DNA from 4 places in the Pseudomonas sp. Pme6b genome. Region 4 is predicted to be linked to each of the others. Evidence: predicted binding sites of a transcription regulator. Region 4 holds the regulator's gene; each other region holds the start of a gene.
What was found. Region 4 encodes FliA, which starts transcription of late flagellar genes. Its sites were predicted from a motif close to CTAAAGTTTNNNNNNNNNNNGCCGNTAA; they were not measured.

Region 1: a site for FliA is predicted at 2,325-2,352, ahead of AC4ANE_RS17255 (methyl-accepting chemotaxis protein). Genes of this name have one in related genera too.
Region 2: a site for FliA is predicted at 2,113-2,140, ahead of AC4ANE_RS09845 (methyl-accepting chemotaxis protein). Genes of this name have one in related genera too.
Region 3: a site for FliA is predicted at 1,459-1,486, ahead of AC4ANE_RS00350 (methyl-accepting chemotaxis protein). Genes of this name have one in related genera too.

The regions. Positions count from the first base shown of each region.
Region 1 covers NZ_CM176704.1:3,818,033-3,822,244, forward strand. Annotated here, with positions in the region: gene AC4ANE_RS17250 (T6SS phospholipase effector Tle1-like catalytic domain-containing protein) at 1-386, opposite strand, end outside; gene AC4ANE_RS17255 (methyl-accepting chemotaxis protein) at 670-2,274, opposite strand; gene AC4ANE_RS17260 (TraR/DksA family transcriptional regulator) at 2,451-2,855, opposite strand; gene AC4ANE_RS17265 (ABC transporter permease) at 3,161-4,186, opposite strand.
Region 2 covers NZ_CM176704.1:2,146,326-2,150,537, reverse strand. Annotated here, with positions in the region: partial or broken gene AC4ANE_RS09855 (PAS domain-containing hybrid sensor histidine kinase/response regulator) at 1-1,146, shown strand, start outside; gene AC4ANE_RS09850 (TetR/AcrR family transcriptional regulator) at 1,253-1,861, shown strand; gene AC4ANE_RS09845 (methyl-accepting chemotaxis protein) at 2,216-3,847, shown strand; gene AC4ANE_RS09840 (aldo/keto reductase) at 3,951-4,212, shown strand, end outside.
Region 3 covers NZ_CM176704.1:74,356-78,567, reverse strand. Annotated here, with positions in the region: gene AC4ANE_RS00360 (NorM family multidrug efflux MATE transporter) at 1-332, opposite strand, end outside; gene AC4ANE_RS00355 (LysR substrate-binding domain-containing protein) at 488-1,408, shown strand; gene AC4ANE_RS00350 (methyl-accepting chemotaxis protein) at 1,593-3,569, shown strand; partial or broken gene AC4ANE_RS00345 (Na/Pi cotransporter family protein) at 4,172-4,212, shown strand, end outside.
Region 4 covers NZ_CM176704.1:4,032,558-4,036,769, forward strand. Annotated here, with positions in the region: gene AC4ANE_RS18230 (protein phosphatase CheZ) at 1-540, opposite strand, end outside; gene AC4ANE_RS18235 (chemotaxis response regulator CheY) at 560-934, opposite strand; gene fliA (RNA polymerase sigma factor FliA) at 1,187-1,927, opposite strand; gene fleN (flagellar synthesis regulator FleN) at 1,924-2,757, opposite strand; gene flhF (flagellar biosynthesis GTPase FlhF) at 2,873-4,201, opposite strand.

The DNA.
Region 1 (4,212 bases), 210 kb from region 4:
GTGCCACGGCCGAAACTCTGTCCCGGCCATACCGAATCACGCCCGCCGGAGGTAGTACCCGCCCCGCTTACATAGATCGGGTAGTACACCTTCAAGCCTGCACTGTCATTTTCGGCGACACGTTGCAGCCGATAAAGATCAACCAGCCTGGCTATATTACTCAGATCATTACTATAACTACTGCCAGGATGAACATGACGACCCGCACACTCTTTAATGTGCTGACCACCATTCATTTCAATCAATGCCTGACAGTCAGCCCCGATCTGGCTGTTGACGCGATTATTTCCCGTGCCGTCGAAGAAAATTCCGATCCGTGCGGTAACACGCCGCGTTACCACATCCGAGATTGCTGCTGTTTGTTCGGCACTCCATTTATCGTTCATATCTTTTCCATCCTTAGAGGCAGGCCAAGAAAAGGCCGCACTTAAATCAAAACGTAAATAACGTTGATTTAAACAGCTTGCTTAAAGACGGTGATCAGTCAAGTCATGCAGCGTGTATTCAGAGTATTCCTACAACTTCTGTCGTCAGGTATTTATTATTTATAAACAAACACCTACACGTTTGTGCAAACGGGTTTCAGAACCCGCAATTTCACCAAACAGAAAAACCAACCGGGCAGGTTATTTAATACTTGATCTAACCTGAGCCGCCTGTTTTAAAGAATCAGCGGCTTTGCGGTTTGTACCCAAGGCGCAGACCACCCCAATGTCGCCCGTTGACCACAATAGGCACAGACAGGTCGTGCATCAGTTCGCCGGTGTCCCGGGTGTAGGTTTGCAGCAGAACAGGCTGTTGATGGCTGCCGCAGCGAATGCCGGTACGATCATCAAACTTGCGCTTGCTTCGATTACGCGCATTGTCCACCGTCGCATCGCCGGTCAAAGGCTGACTGAAAGCGTTGTTGTGCGTCGGCACATACCCTTGCTGCGTGCAGGCAATGGCGAATACCAGACCTTCATGGCGCGAAAGCAACGGTTCTTGCAATGCCGGCAATACTTGATCGGTGTAGCGATCAAAACGCGTGGTAAAGCGGGTGGGTGAGGTATTGGGGACGGGTTTGTAGTTGCGATCAAACAAGTCATCCAGGCTGACGCGCCCCTGCACAATGTCAGCCTCGAATTTTTCCGCGATCAGCCGCGCACCTTCGCGGGCCAGGTCGTAGATACGCTGGTGATAGTCATCCAGACCGACCTGAGCCAGCCGCTGGCTGATGGTCTCGGCCTGCCCCTCCATCTGTACTGCGGCTTTGGCCAGTTGCCGGGTTTGTTCATCACTGACGGCAAGATCACTGCGCATGTGCTCGACAGCATCGAACAGGCTGGCCAACTGGTCCTGGTTGCTCCTCGCGCCTTGAGCAATTTCGCTGACCTGGCTTTCCACCTCAATCGCAAGCCGGGCGATATTGCCCAGATGCTGTCCGGTCAGCTCGACCTGCTCGACCCCCGCATCGAGATCAGAAGACAGCTCGCGAATCTGCTCCACCACCTGTGCGGTGCGTTGCTGGATATCGGCCACCATCTGCCCGACTTCCCCGGTAGCACTGGCAGTACGGCCCGCAAGCCCGCGTACTTCGTCAGCGACCACCGCAAAACCGCGCCCGTGCTCACCTGCCCGGGCAGCTTCGATGGCCGCATTGAGCGCCAGCAGGTTGGTCTGGCTGGCGATGGATTGAATGACCAGCGTCACACGCTGGATTTCTTCACTGCGCTGGCTCAACGCCTCGATCAACTCACGACTGCCGACAGCACGCTTGCTCAAGAGGTGCATGCGCTCGATGGACTCATTCAGAACGCCGCTTCCCGATTCGCTGCGCTGGCGCGCCTCACTGGCTGCAACCAATGCCTGTTGACTCAACTGGGCAGTCTGCTGCTCGGTCGCAATCATCTGTTCAGCGCTGTTGACTATCTGTCCGGCAGCACCCAACTGCGACTGCACCTTGCCCGCCAGTTGCCCGACAGAAAATGCCACCTGAGCGGCCGACAGTGCGTTGTGGCTAGTGGTGCGCGACAGGTCGCGGGTCAGCAGCGCGATATCACTGTCACTTGCCTCGACTTGCAAGCCAGGCTGCCTTCTGCGCAACAAAAGCGGCAGCCAGGCGACCAGCAGCGCTGCGGGAATGACGATATAAAGAGACAAACCGATAACGCTCATGGCGGCGAAGAGCAGGCACAACACGACACTTTGCACCGCTGGCACCCACCACTTCGACGCAGCGCCGCGAGCATCGGCCAGTGGTAATCCGGCTGCCATGGATAGGTTCTCGGCCATGCTGCGTCACCCCGTCGGTATTTATCATTATTACGTTTATTAAACGCTAGATAACGGCCTTATGCCATGCCCCGTTGGTCGTAGCGAGCAATACGTTTTGGACAAATTCCGGGCACAACAAAACCGGGAGGCAATCGCTTGCCTCCCGGTTCGGTCACTCAGCTGCTGCCTGCGTATCAGGCCTGGCGCTGATGCTTGTCGATCTGCTCGTGGCGCTCTTGCGCCTCGATGCAATATTTGGTGGTCGGGCTGATCAGCAGACGCTTCAGGCCGATTGGCTCACCGCTGTCATCGCACCAGCCGAAGGTATCGTCGGCAATACGCGAGAGTGCCATTTCCAACTGGGGCAGCATGCGCTGGTCGCGGTCGATCACATTGACCAGCCAGTGACGCTCCTCTTCAACCGAAGCGGCGTCTGCAGGGTCGGCAGGCGTGTCCAGGCTCTCGATCGCAATACGGCTCTGCTCGATTCGCTCGTGGATCTCGACCTTCATGCCCTGCAACAGCTCGACGAAGAAAGCGTGCTGCTCGGCGTTCATGTAGTCATCGGCCGGCATGGCCAGCAACTTTTCCTTTGTCATTTATTTCTCTATAAAAAAACGTGCATTGAGGAGCGGCTTGACGTTGCCGTGCAAACCAATAATCTCCAAGCGCCACCTGGCACTCAATTTACGAGGGGCGGCAGTCTAAGGCCGGCTAGCGGGCTCGGCAACACAATTGAAGGATTTTTGTACAACAATTGCCGTAAAACCCTTGAAATGCGGGCGAAAGACCCGGCCAGCATGCTGCTTGATGAGGCTCTGACCTGCTGACAGCTAATCGGTTCCTGCAACATTCAACGCACAAAAGGGCCTGAAAAAGGCCCTTTGATGCAGATTATTGAATATCAGCGCTTGGTCTTGCGCTTGTTGCGATATTGATCGATTACCACCGCCACTACAATGATCAGGCCTTTGATAATGTCCTGAACATAGGCGTCTACGCCGACAAAGGTGAAACCACTGGCCATTACGCCGAGAATCAGCGCACCGATCACAGTGCCGGTGATTCGCCCTACTCCACCGGACAGGCTGGTGCCGCCGATGACTGCGGCAGCGATAGCGTCCAGTTCATAGGACATGCCCATTCCGGCCTGCCCGGTTGCGGCACGTGCCGAGGCAACCACCCCTGCCAGCCCGGCCAGCAGCCCGGCGATGCTATAGACGATAACCAGGTGGCGCTTGACGTTGATCCCGGAAGTACGCGCAGCCTGCATGTTGCCGCCGATGGCGTAGGTGTATTTGCCGTACTTGGTATAACGCAGGGCAATGTGGAAGATCACCGCCACCACCAGAAAGATGATCACCGGCATCGCGCCCTGTCCGATAGCCGTGTAGGAGTCAGAGAGCATGCTCACCGGCTGACCTTCGGTGTAGAAGCGCGCCAGGCCACGCGCGGAGACCATCATGCCCAGCGTGGCAATGAATGGCGGAATACCGGTTATGGCAATGATGCTGCCGTTGATGGCACCCGCCAGCAGCCCGACTCCGAGCCCGACCACGATCGGAATCCACACGGGCAGGTCGGTCAAGGAAGGAAATACCGCCCGGGAGAAGTCCGAGGTTTGCGCCAGGCTCGCGGCAATCATCGCTGACAGTGCCAGCACCGAACCGGACGACAGGTCGATGCCTGTGGTAATGATCACCTGAGTCACGCCGATGGCCAGCAAGCCGATGATCGACACCTGAAGGATCATCAGTACCAGACGCTGGGAGTTGAGCAGAAAGCTCTGATCACGGACGATCCAGCCAAACAGCTCAAAGATCAGACCGATACCGATCAGCACCAGAAAAATACTCAGCTCGGTTGGCAGCCGCCGTTTGTTCCTGGTCGGTGCCAAGGCTGGTTTGTTTTGCGAAATCGCGTTGCTCATGTTCGTTCCCCTTTTGTTCTTCTTCT
Region 2 (4,212 bases), 1.9 Mb from region 4:
CTGCGTCAGTCGCAGAAAATGGAAGCTGTGGGGCAACTGACTGGCGGTCTCGCCCATGATTTCAACAACCTGCTGGCGGGCATTTCCGGTGCTCTGGAATTGATGAACACCCGTATTGCACAGGGGCGCTGGAACGATGTAGACAAATACATCGTCACCGCACAGGGCGCTGCCAAGCGCGCCGCGGCCTTGACGCACAGGCTTCTGGCCTTCTCCCGACGCCAGACACTGGACCCACAGCCAACCGACGTGAACAGGCTGATGAAAGGCATGACAGACCTTATCCAGCGCACGGTAGGCCCCAGCATCGTGGTCGAAACCATTGGCACCATAGGTCTATGGCCAACGCTGGTCGATGCAAGCCAGCTGGAGAACGCGCTGCTGAATCTGTGTATCAACGCCCGCGACGCGATGCCGGACGGCGGGCGCATCACGATCGAGGCCGACAACCAATGGATAGAAGGTGATGTGGCGCGGATGCACGATATGCCTGAGGGTCACTATCTGTCGCTGTGCGTGACCGACACCGGCACAGGCATGACGCCCGATGTCATCGCCAAGGCATTCGACCCCTTCTTCACCACCAAGCCCATTGGTCAGGGCACCGGTCTTGGTCTGTCGATGATTTACGGGTTCGCCAATCAGTCCGGCGGTCGGGTGCGCATTCAGTCGCAGGTGGGCAAGGGAACCTCGATATCCCTGTATCTGCCACGTTACGACGGTACAGCGACCAGAGACGAGAGCGATGTGCACCAGGCGCCGTTCGAGTTTACCCAGTCTGGAGAGACCATTCTGATCGTGGACGACGAACCGACGGTACGCATGCTGCTCACCGACGCGCTCGGGGATCTGGGTTATACCCTGATCGAGGCGGCCGACAGCCTGGCCGGCCTCAAACTGCTGCGCTCGGACGTGCATATCGATCTGCTCATCACCGACGTGGGCTTGCCCGGTGGCATGAACGGGCGACAGATGGCCGACGCGGGACGCGAAGTACGTCCGCATCTGAAAACCCTGTTCATCACCGGTTATGCAGAAAACGCTGCCATTGGTGACGAGCAGCTCGGGCCAGGCATGCGGGTACTGACCAAGCCGTTTGCGATTGATGCTCTGGCTGCCCGAGTCCAGGAATTGATGAGCGCCTGATGCAACCGGCTCGTTGCGATCCTGCTTCGGGCCTTCGACATTGAGCGCTGCGCGAACCCGGTGCTAACATGCGCGACCGCCATGCAGGCAAGGGAATAACCGGGTCATGAGCAGTATCCGCGAGCGCAACAAAGAACTCATCCTGCGCGCTGCCAGCGAAGAATTCGCCGACAAGGGCTTCGCCGCCAGCAAGACCAGCGATATCGCGGCCAAGGCCGGTGTCCCCAAGCCCAACGTCTATTACTACTTCAAATCCAAGGACAACCTCTATCGCGAGGTGCTGGAAAGCATCATCGAGCCCATCCTGCAAGCTTCGACGCCGTTCAATCCTCAAGGTGTACCGGCCGACGTACTGAGCAGCTACATCCGTTCGAAGATCCAGATTTCCCGTGACCTGCCCTTTGCCTCAAAAGTGTTCGCCAGCGAGATCATGCACGGCGCCCCGCACCTTACGTCAGAGCAGATCGAACAGCTCAATGGGCAGGCGCGGCACAATATCGAATGCATTCAAGCCTGGATCGACAGCGGGCAGATCGCCCCGCTCGATCCCCATCACCTGATGTTCACCATCTGGGCCGCGACCCAGACCTACGCAGATTTCGACTGGCAGATCGCAACCGTTACCGGCAAGGCGAAACTGGAGGACGCTGATTACGAGGCCGCGACCCGGACCATTCTCAGGCTGGTGCTCAAGGGTTGCGAGCCGGACCGCTGAACCCCACCCCGCTTTGCTGCAGACGCAAAAAACCCGCCGAAGCGGGTGGTTTTGCAACATGACCATTCCGACATCCTGTCAGTAGCCTCCTGGCAATGGTCGATCTTCCCTGATCGCTGCGGCGTTCCTTCGCTGCAGCTGTTGAATTGGATCCTACATTCACTGAGGGTCCGTCGATAGAGCCAATCGCGTCTGTTGCTGTAAGCCTTTCGCTATACCGATGTAGGTCTGTAAAAAAATGTGACTGTTATCTCATGTTTGGTCATGATGCGCCGAGAAGCTTAAAGGCTCTGCATCGCGCGTTGCGCGGCTCGGTTTCCATAAAAAGAAAAAATAATGCACGGGATGATAATCATGAGTATGCGCAGTTTTTCCATCAGCCGCCGTCTGTGGCTGATCCTTGTGGTTTCAGTGCTGATGCTTTTTGTTTTGTCGGCGACCCTGCTCAGACAGATCCATAACGATCTGTATCAGGCCAAGGCCGAAAAAACCATGCATGTGGTCCAGACCGCCAGCGGCATACTCACCTACTACCAAGGGCTTGAAGCCGCGGGCAGCATGACGCGCGAAGCCGCGCAACAACAGGCCCTGAAAGAGATAAAGGGCTTGCGTTACAGCCAGAGCGACTACTTCTGGATCAACGACCTGCGCCCGGTGATGATCATGCACCCCACCAACCCCAAACTTGAAGGCCAGGACATATCGACCATCAAGGACCCGGACGGCTTTGCGGTGTTCAACGAAATGGTCACGCTGGTCAAAGCCCAGGGTGCCGGGATGGTGAATTACCGCTGGCCCAAGCCCGGCGCCAGCGAGCCGGTGAAAAAAACTTCTTACGTGCAGCTTTTTCAGCCCTGGGGCTGGATTCTGGGGTCGGGCGTATACGTCGATGACGTAGCGGCAGAGTTCAAGGCACAGCTATGGAACGCCGGCATCTTCATCGCAGGCATCGTGCTGGTCATGGTCCTGCTACTGGTCATGATTGTGCGCAGTATCGTGCGACCGCTGAGAGCGGCGGTCGGTGCAATGGCCAGCATCGCCAGTGGCGAAAGTGACCTGACCCGTACGCTGGAAACCCACGGCAAGGATGAAATCACCGAGCTGGGCGTTCACTTCAACGCCTTTGTCGCCAAGCTGCGCAATGTCGTCGGCCAGTTGCAGAATTCGGCAGTAGCGCTGGGCCAGGCCTCAACGGATCTGGGCAGCAATGCCGGGCAGGCGCAGAAACGCAGCGAGCAGCAGTCCCAACAAATGGACCTGGTTGCCACCGCGATCAACGAAGTGACCTATGGCGTACAAGACGTGGCCAAGAACGCCGAGCAGGCCGCCAACGAAATGCGTGATGCCGAGTCACAGGCGCAGCAGGGTCAGGTCAACATCGATAACAGCCTGCGCCAGATCGAACACCTGTCCACCACCATCGGCCAAGCCGTTGAAGTGATGCAGAGTCTGGCCAGCGAGAGCACGCAGATCGGCAGCGTACTGGAAGTCATCAGTTCGATTGCCGAGCAGACCAACCTGCTGGCGCTGAACGCCGCCATCGAAGCGGCACGCGCAGGTGAACAGGGTCGTGGCTTTGCCGTAGTGGCTGACGAAGTACGTCTGCTGGCCCAGCGCACCCAGAAGTCGACTGCAGAAATCCAGGCCATGATCGAACGCCTGCAAAAGCATTCCGACGCGGCGGTCAAGGTAATCGGCGACAGCAGCCGTTCCTCGCAACTGACTATCGAGCAGGCCAACCAGGCAGGCCAGAGCCTGACGTCCATCAGTCAGGCGCTACGCAACCTCAATAGCCTGAACACCTCCATTGCCAGCGCTACTCTGCAACAGACGCATGTGGTGGACGACATCAACCAGAACGTGACCCAGGCCGCGCAACTGTCCCAAAGCACTGCACTCGCCGCTGAACAATCGACTTCGGCCAGCCTGCACCTGCGCGACTTGAGTGAAGAACTGAACGGGCTGCTGAAGCAGTTCCGGGTTTAAATCTGCATTGCGATGGGGTGCACGGAACCTAGTGCGCCTCTTGTTGCCTGACACCTGCTTAATCAACCGCTCATTTAGATGCTTATTTATTGCAGGGGGTCACATGCGCACACTGGAATTGGCAGGCAGAACTGTACCAGTGCTGGGTCAGGGCACCTGGCACATGGGTGAAAAAGGGCACCTGCGCTCGGCAGAAATTGCTGGCCTTTGCATGGGTATCGAACAGGGCCTGACCCTGATCGACACCGCCGAGATGTACGCCGACGGCGCTGCCGAAGAGATCGTCGGGCAAGCCATCGCCGGGCAACGCGACAAGGTATTCGTGGTCAGCAAGGTCTACCCGCACAATGCCAGCCGCAGCGGTA
Region 3 (4,212 bases), 2.1 Mb from region 4:
GGCTCGAGGTTCCACAGCAGCAGCGCAGCAACCAGCGCCATGCCCCACGCCAGCCACAGACCGGCCTGGGTCAGGCGCGTCGCACCTTCGGTATCACCTGCACCATGGCGAATCGCGACCAGCGTGCCGACCGCAGCCATCACGCCCACGCAAAAGAATGAAACAAAGCTGTACGTGGCCGCACCCAGGCCACCGCCTGCCAGCGCCTCCGGGCCGATCTTGCCCATCATCACCGTGTCGGTGAACACCATCAGCATGTGCGCCATCTGCGATGCAATCAGCGGCCCGGCAAGGCGCAGGATGATCCAGAGTTCTTTAAGTGCGGGCTGCATGTGGGCGGTGCTCTACGGCGGAGTTCGGATGAGCGCCTATTCTGGGCGGTTGGACGCGCAAGCACAAAACGATAAACCTGATGCGCTGCATGAGTAAAACTCATCTGAGACGATTTGCAGTAAAGTAGCCACTCATCGCCAGCAGGAAGCGCCATATGCCTCGCAGTCTCCCCCCTCTTTATGCACTAAGGGCGTTTGAAGCTGCGGCGCGGCATACGTCGTTCACGCGAGCGGCCGAGGAGCTTTCGATCACTCAAAGTGCAGTAAGCCGTCACATCCGCACGCTGGAAGAGCACTTTGCCTGTCGTTTGTTTCAGCGCAACGGGCGCAACTTGCAACTGACTGAATCAGCGCGTGCGCTGTTGCCCGGCGTGCGTGATGGGTTTCTGGCGCTTGAGCGAGCCTGCAGCACCTTGCAGACCGACGAAGGCATTCTGCGCATGAAAGCGCCATCGACGCTGACCATGCGCTGGTTGCTGGCGCGGCTCAGTCGCTTCCGTCATCTGCAAGTAGGCAACGAGGTGCAGCTGACCAGCGCCTGGATGGATATCGATGCCGTGGACTTTACTCTGGAGCCTTTCGACTGCGCGATTTTACTCAGTCACGGGCATTTCCCCTCGGACTGGGAAGCCACTTTGCTGTTCCCGGAGCTGTTGATTCCGGTGGGGGCACCTACGTTGTTGAAGGACCCGCCATGGGACGTGAAGCGGCTGGCCAAGGCCGAGTTGCTGCATCCCACCCCTGACCGGCGTGACTGGCGCACCTGGCTGAACCGCATGGGGCTGGCCGATCAGGTGTCGCTCAAAGGCGGGCAGGTGTTCGATACGCTTGAGCTGGGAATGATTGCAGCAGCACGCGGTTACGGCGTATCGATGGGCGACTTACTTATGGTCGCCGAAGACGTGGCGCAGGCCCGTCTGAGCCTGCCGTGGCGCACCGCGGTATTCAGCGGAGAAAATTATTATCTGGTCTGGCCGCGCACAAGGCCCGGCGCAGAGAGGTTGCGTCGCCTCAGCGATTTTCTGCAGACGGAAGTCAACGCTATGGAGTTGCCGTTAGTTGAAGTACTGCATTAAAAATTAGTTTAGTATTGAACTGCCATCATTGGTTAATGTCGCGACCGTTACTCAAGTAACGACTCTGGTGGCCGAAGCACTGCTTAACGAATGCCTGTTCAGGCAGCTTAAAACACTCATTAATTTGTTCGCTGAATGGTAAGCCACGGATCAGGCAACTCCAATCATTCGGCATGGAGTCTCTATGTCCAAGCCCCGTACCCGAATTGCCTCGCAACTCGGTATTGCTCTGGCCGTGATCCTGGCTGTGGTTATCAGCGGCAGCACCCTGTTCGCGTTAAGGTCTCTGGACGCGTCCAACCTGGTCATTCGCGAAGAGCACATGTCGAGCGAAGCCAGATTGCTCGCCGACCAGTTGAGCACGTTCCACAGCACCCTGCGCGATAGCACTCAGCGCCTCAGTGGTCTGTTCGAAAAGCGCTTTGCCGGTGGCCTGAACCTGCAACCCGACAAACCGGTCACGGTAGCGGGCACTTCCACGCCAGGCCTGTTTCTGCGTGATACCGCACTGAACAACGATTTTGCCGAGGTTGATGAATTCCGCTCGATGACCGCGGGCGTGGCGACGATTTTCGTGCGCAGCGGCGACGACTTCGTCCGTATCAGCACCTCTCTGAGCAAACAGGATGGCACGCGCGCCATCGGTACCGTGCTGGATCGCAAGGGCGCAGCCTACGAGCGTTTGATCGCCGGTCAGAGCTATGTGGGCAAAGCGGTGTTGTTTGATCGCTATTACATGACTCAGTACAGCCCGGTTCGCGACAGCAGCGGCAAGATCATTGCGGCGCTGTTTGTGGGCTTCGATTACACCGACGCACAGAAAACCCAGTTCGATAACCTCAAGAGCTTTCGCATTGGCTCTACCGGCTCGCTGGCACTGCTGGACGAAAAAGGTGCCTGGCTGGTTCCGCCGGCGGGCGTCAAATCTCTGGACGGTGCAGCGAAGTCCGTTGCCGACCTCGCCAGCAAACCGGGCAAGGCGCAGTTCTGGGATGACGGCGATGACGACTACTACAGCGTTGGCCAGCCGTTCGCCGGCGGCCCCTGGACCGTCATCGCCAGCATGCCGCGTGACGAAATCAGTGAAGTGACCTGGAACGTCGGCACCCAGCTGGCCATCGGCAGTGTGCTGGCCATGCTGATCGCAGTGATCAGCGCGATCTGGCTACTGCGCAGCAAGCTGCGTCCACTGTCCGAACTGGTACGCCAGGCCGATGCATTGGGTGCGGGCGACCTGAGCGTACGCCTCAATGTGACCAGCAACGACGAGATCGGGCAACTGTCGGGCAGCTTCAACAAGATGAGCGAAGCGCTGTCATCAATGGTGTCGCATATCCGCACCGCGGCGCAGGAAGTCAGCACGCGCGCCCACGCATTGTCCGGCCTGTCCGGCGGCGCGTTCGAGGGCATGGAGCAACAGTCCGGCGAGATCACCAGCATGGCCGGTGCCGTCGAGGAGTTCAGCGCCACGTCGATGAACATCGCTGACAACATGAGCAATACCGAGCGTCTGGCACAGGAAAATGCGCAGCAGACGCGCATTGGTCGTACCTCGATGGACGAGGCGTCTTCATCGCTGCAACAGATCGCAACCTCGCTGAGCAGTACAGCAACGGTCATCGACACACTGGGCCAGCGTTCGCAGGAGATCGGCAGCATTGTCGGGGTGATTACCTCGATTGCCGACCAGACCAACCTGCTGGCACTCAACGCCGCCATCGAGGCCGCACGTGCCGGTGAACAAGGCCGCGGCTTTGCCGTGGTGGCCGATGAAGTGCGCAGCCTGGCTTCTCGTACCCGTGAAGCGACGGACGAAATCTCCGGCATGATCGCCAGCATTCAGCAGGAAACCGGCAACGCCATCAGCACCATGCAACAGGGCAACACCCTGATGCAGGAAGGCCTGTCGCTTAACGCCAAAGTGGCCTCGGCACTGGCCCAGATCGACGAACAAAGCCGCTCGGCCGGTCACCAGTTCGCCGCCATCACCACCGCCACCCAGGAACAAAGCAGCACCGCCACCATGCTCAGCAGCAACCTGCAAAGCATCGCCATGGCCAACAGCGAACAGCGCCAGGTGATGTCCAACCTGGCGGTCACCGCTCAGGAGCTGAATGGGTTGGCGACAGAACTGCGTAACGAGGTTGACCGGTTCCGTTGATGGCTGCTGGAAGCCTCACGACTATCGTGCCGATGCTCCGCGTCGGAGAGCGATAAGTGCTCTCAAGAACACCATCGTACCCATGCTCCGCGTGGGTATGCCGTTCTGGACGCTCCGCGTCCGGTCTTGCGTTTGCGGTGCGGCGCAGACTTGTGACGCAGAGCGTCACGAACGGCATTCCCACGCTGGAGCGTGCGGAACGATAATCCCAACTGTCGTGCCGAAGTTCTTCAGCCATCGTGCGACGCTCCGCGTCGCATGCCGTTCTGGACGCTCCGCGTCCGGTCTTGCGTTTGTGGTGCGGCGCAGACTTGTGACGCAGAGCGTCACCCAAGGCATTCCCATGCTGGAGCGTGCGGAACGATAATCCAACTGTCGTGCCGAAGCTCTTCAGCCATCGTGCGACGCTCCCGCGTCCGGTCTTGCATTTGCGGTGCGGATTTATGACACTTTTATTTCAATGAATCCCACCCTGTGCGATGCTGGCGCCAAGGCCAATAGCCGACTAAAAGCTTAGTAGAGCGTTACACCCTTTCCCCGCTCGCTACATGCACATCTTTCAATTCATCGCCTGAACGGGCAAACCTCAGGGGGCTTTCAGCATGCTGACCCTGCTCGATTTGCTATCTGCCGTCGCCCTGCT
Region 4 (4,212 bases):
CTGCCCCGTAAGGTCCTGGTAATCCTGGGCAAGCAAAATATCGTTGAGATGCCCGGAAACCCTATCTGCCTCCTGCTCGGTGCGCGTCAGAAAACCATCGACCCGCTTGGCCAGCTCACGGAATTCTTCAGCACCGATTTCGCGGCGCATGAAACGCCCCCAGTCGTCACTCAATGCCTTGGCATCGGAGCTCAGACCGCTCATGAGCGGTGTGCTTTCCTCGACCAGGTCCATAGTGCGGTTGGCCGCATTCTCGGTCAGCCTCACCACATACGACAGGCGTTCGGTCGCGTCGGTGATCTGCGACACTTCCTCGGCTTGAGGCATGTGCGGATCAATATGAAAGTTGACGATTGCACTGTGCAGCTCACGAGTCAGCTTGCCCACTTCCTGATAAAGGCCGCGGTCGCGTGTCTGGTTGAGTTCATGGATCAGCTGCACAGCGTCACCGAAGCGGCCCTTTTCAAGGCTGGTGACGAGTTCCTGCGCGTGTCTCTTTAAGGTCGACTCAAAGTCGGCCATCGAATCATTGTTATCCATAGCGCCCTCGCGGCATGCATCAGCTATTGACGCGTTCAAAGATCTTTTCGATCTTCTCTTTAAGCGCTTGAGCCGTGAATGGCTTGACTACATAACCGTTCACCCCGGCCTGGGCAGCTTCAATGATCTGCTCACGCTTCGCTTCGGCAGTAACCATCAGTACAGGAAGGCTCTTGAGACGCTCGTCCGCACGGACCTGACGCAACAAGTCGATACCGGTCATGCCAGGCATGTTCCAGTCCGTCACCAGAAAGTCAAAGGCACCGCTCTGCAGCATCGGCAATGCGGTCAGACCGTCATCCGCTTCAGATGTGTTGGTAAATCCCAGATCACGCAACAGATTCTTGATGATCCGCCGCATCGTTGAGAAGTCATCAACGATGAGGATTTTCATGTTCTTGTCCAATTCGACCTCCAAGCAGTCTTTAACGCGTTCAGCACCTGAACACGCTGTTCACTCAATACTGGCACAGCACACCCCCAGCTATACGAAACGACGACGGGCTTGGCACAACGACAGTCAAGACTGCGACTAAAGCCCATCGAGACATTGCCCGACAGGCCCTTGCCTCGTCTATCCTGCTACCACGTAACGCTTTGCACAGCCGGCATGCAGACAACGCACGACAAACGTCGCGCACTGCCGTCAACGCGCTCGCCACTCCCCCAAACGCCCCCGCAAACGAGCTGCGCACTGGCTGTGTAACTGACTGACCCGAGATTCGCTGACCCCAAGAACCTCTCCGATTTCCTTGAGGTTCAGCTCTTCGTCGTAGTACAGCGCCAACACCAGACGCTCACGCTCTGGCAAATTGGCAATTGCATCGGCCAACGCTGCCTGGAAGCGCTCGTCTTCCAGGTCGCGCGACGGCTCAAGCGAACCGCTTGCGCCATCCTCATGCAGCCCTTCGTGATCGCCGTCCTGAAGCAGGTCGTCGAAACTGAAGAGGCGGCTGCCCAAGGTGTCATTCAAAATCCCGTAATAATCATCAAGACTCAACTGGAGTTCGGCCGCAACCTCGTGATCTTTAGCGTCACGGCCGGTTTTAGCTTCAATTGCACGAATTGCGTCACTGACCATTCGGGTATTGCGGTGCACTGAGCGTGGTGCCCAGTCGCCCTTGCGCACTTCATCCAGCATCGCACCACGAATGCGAATGCCGGCGTAGGTCTCGAAACTCGCACCTTTGGTTGAATCATATTTGGTGGAGACTTCAAGCAGACCGATCATGCCAGCCTGGATCAGATCCTCGACCTGCACGCTGGCCGGCAAGCGCGCCAGCAGATGATAAGCGATACGCTTGACCAATGGCGCATAACGCTCGATCAACTCGTATTGCGAATTACGGGAAGCCTTGCTGTACATCTGGTAGCCGCTCGCAGTCATTGCACAGGCCCTGCACTGGTCTGGTGAACGAGTCGCTCAACGAAGAACTCGAGATGACCCCGCGGGTTGGCTGGCAGCGGCCAGGTATCAACCTTCTGGGCAATGGCCTTGAACGCCAGCGCACATTTGGATCGCGGGAATGCTTCGTAGACGGCGCGCTGTTTCTGTACGGCCTTGCGCACGCACTCGTCGTACGGCACGGCACCTACATACTGCAGCGCGACATCAAGAAAACGGTCCGTCACTTTGGTGAGTTTGGCGAACAGGTTGCGCCCTTCCTGCGGGCTCTGCGCCATGTTGGCCAGCACACGGAAGCGGTTCATGCCGTAGTCGCGGTTGAGCAGTTTGATCAGGGCGTAGGCATCGGTGATCGACGTGGGCTCGTCGCACACCACCAGCAACACTTCCTGAGCGGCGCGCACGAAGCTGACCACCGATTCGCCGATACCGGCAGCCGTGTCAATCACCAGCACATCAAGGTTGTCGCCAATCTCGCTGAACGCCTGGATCAGACCCGCATGCTGGGCCGGGGACAGATGCACCATGCTCTGGGTGCCAGAGGCGGCAGGCACGATACGCACCCCACCCGGCCCCTGCAACAGAACGTCGCGCAACTCGCAACGGCCCTCTATCACATCGGCAAGTGTACGTTTAGGCGTCAGCCCAAGCAGAACGTCGACATTGGCCAGACCCAGATCGGCGTCCAGCAGCATGACACGACGGCCAAGCTCGGCAAGGGCCAGTGAAAGATTCACTGACACGTTAGTCTTACCGACGCCACCTTTGCCACCGGTCACCGCGATAACCTGTACGGGATGCATGCTGCCCATGTTATTTCTTTACCTTGTCTTGCGTAGACCGAAACCACATCGAGGGCTGCACGTTCGCAAATGAACACCGCATGGCAGACCGTTGACGCAGGGACATTCCAATAATATCCATCACTTAACCCACTCTCTTGCCAGGGGTGTGATAGAGGTCAGCAAACATATCAGCCATCGCTTCCTCGCTCGGCTCATCCTGCATCTGCACACTCACCGCACGGCTCACCAGTTGATGACGACGCGGGGTGTGCAGGTCGTCAGGAATACGGGGTCCGTCCGTGAGGTAGGCCACAGGTAATTCATGACTGATCGCCAGGCTCAGGACTTCGCCAAGGCTGGCTGTTTCATCAAGCTTGGTCAGAATGCATCCGGCCAGGCCACAACGCTTGTAACTGTGATAAGCAGCGGTCAGCACCTGCTTCTGGCTGGTGGTCGCCAGTACCAGGTAGTTACGCGACTTGATGCCACGCCCTGCCAGACTTTCCAGTTGCATGCGCAGCGCGGGATCGCTGGCTTGCAGCCCGGCGGTATCGATCAACACCACGCGCTTGCGCAGCAGCGGCTCCAGCGCCTGGACCAGCGACTGGCCAGGATCGACATGGGTAACCGGCACGTTGAGGATGCGCCCAAGGGTCTTGAGCTGCTCCTGTGCGCCGATGCGGAAACTGTCCATGCTGACCAGAGCGATATTCTGCGGACCGTACTTCAACACGTAACGTGCCGCCAGCTTGGCCAGCGTGGTGGTCTTGCCCATGCCGGCAGGCCCGACCATGGCAATGACTCCACCCTCTTCTAGCGGCTCGATGTCCGGCACGGCAATCATGCGCGCCAAATGGGCCAGCAACATGCGCCAGGCCTGACGAGGCTCGTCAATCTCCGGGATCATCGACAGCAGATCGCGCGACAGCGGGCCGGACAAACCGACACGTTGCAGGCGGCGCCACAGATTGGCCTGCTGCGGACGACTGCCCTGCAGCTGGTTCCAGGCCAGGGAGCCAAGCTGGACTTCCAGCAGCTCGCGCAAGCCGTTCAATTCGGAGCGCATCGAATCATAGGCGCGCTGGCCGACAGCAGGCTCTGCGGGCGCAGGCGGCGTGTACGCGAATGGTCGTGGCGGCTCTTCGAGCGTCGGCTCGATGTGCGTATCGACAGCGCTGACCGGTTTGCCGGAAAACAGCTGAAGATTGATCGACGCGTCACTGTCGCTGCGGTTGTTCAATTCGGCCTGAGCAGAGACGATGCGCGACTGGGTCTTGCGCAGCTCGTCTTCGAGCTCCATGTTCGGCACACGCGGTGCCAGGGCGGACAGCTTGTAATCCAGAGCGGCAGTCAGCTCTACGCCACCGGCAATGCGCCGGTTACCGATGATGGCCGCCTCGGCGCCCAGCTCATCGCGAACCAGTTTCATGGCTTGACGCATATCGGCGGCGAAAAATCGCTTAACTTGCATGACTCACTACC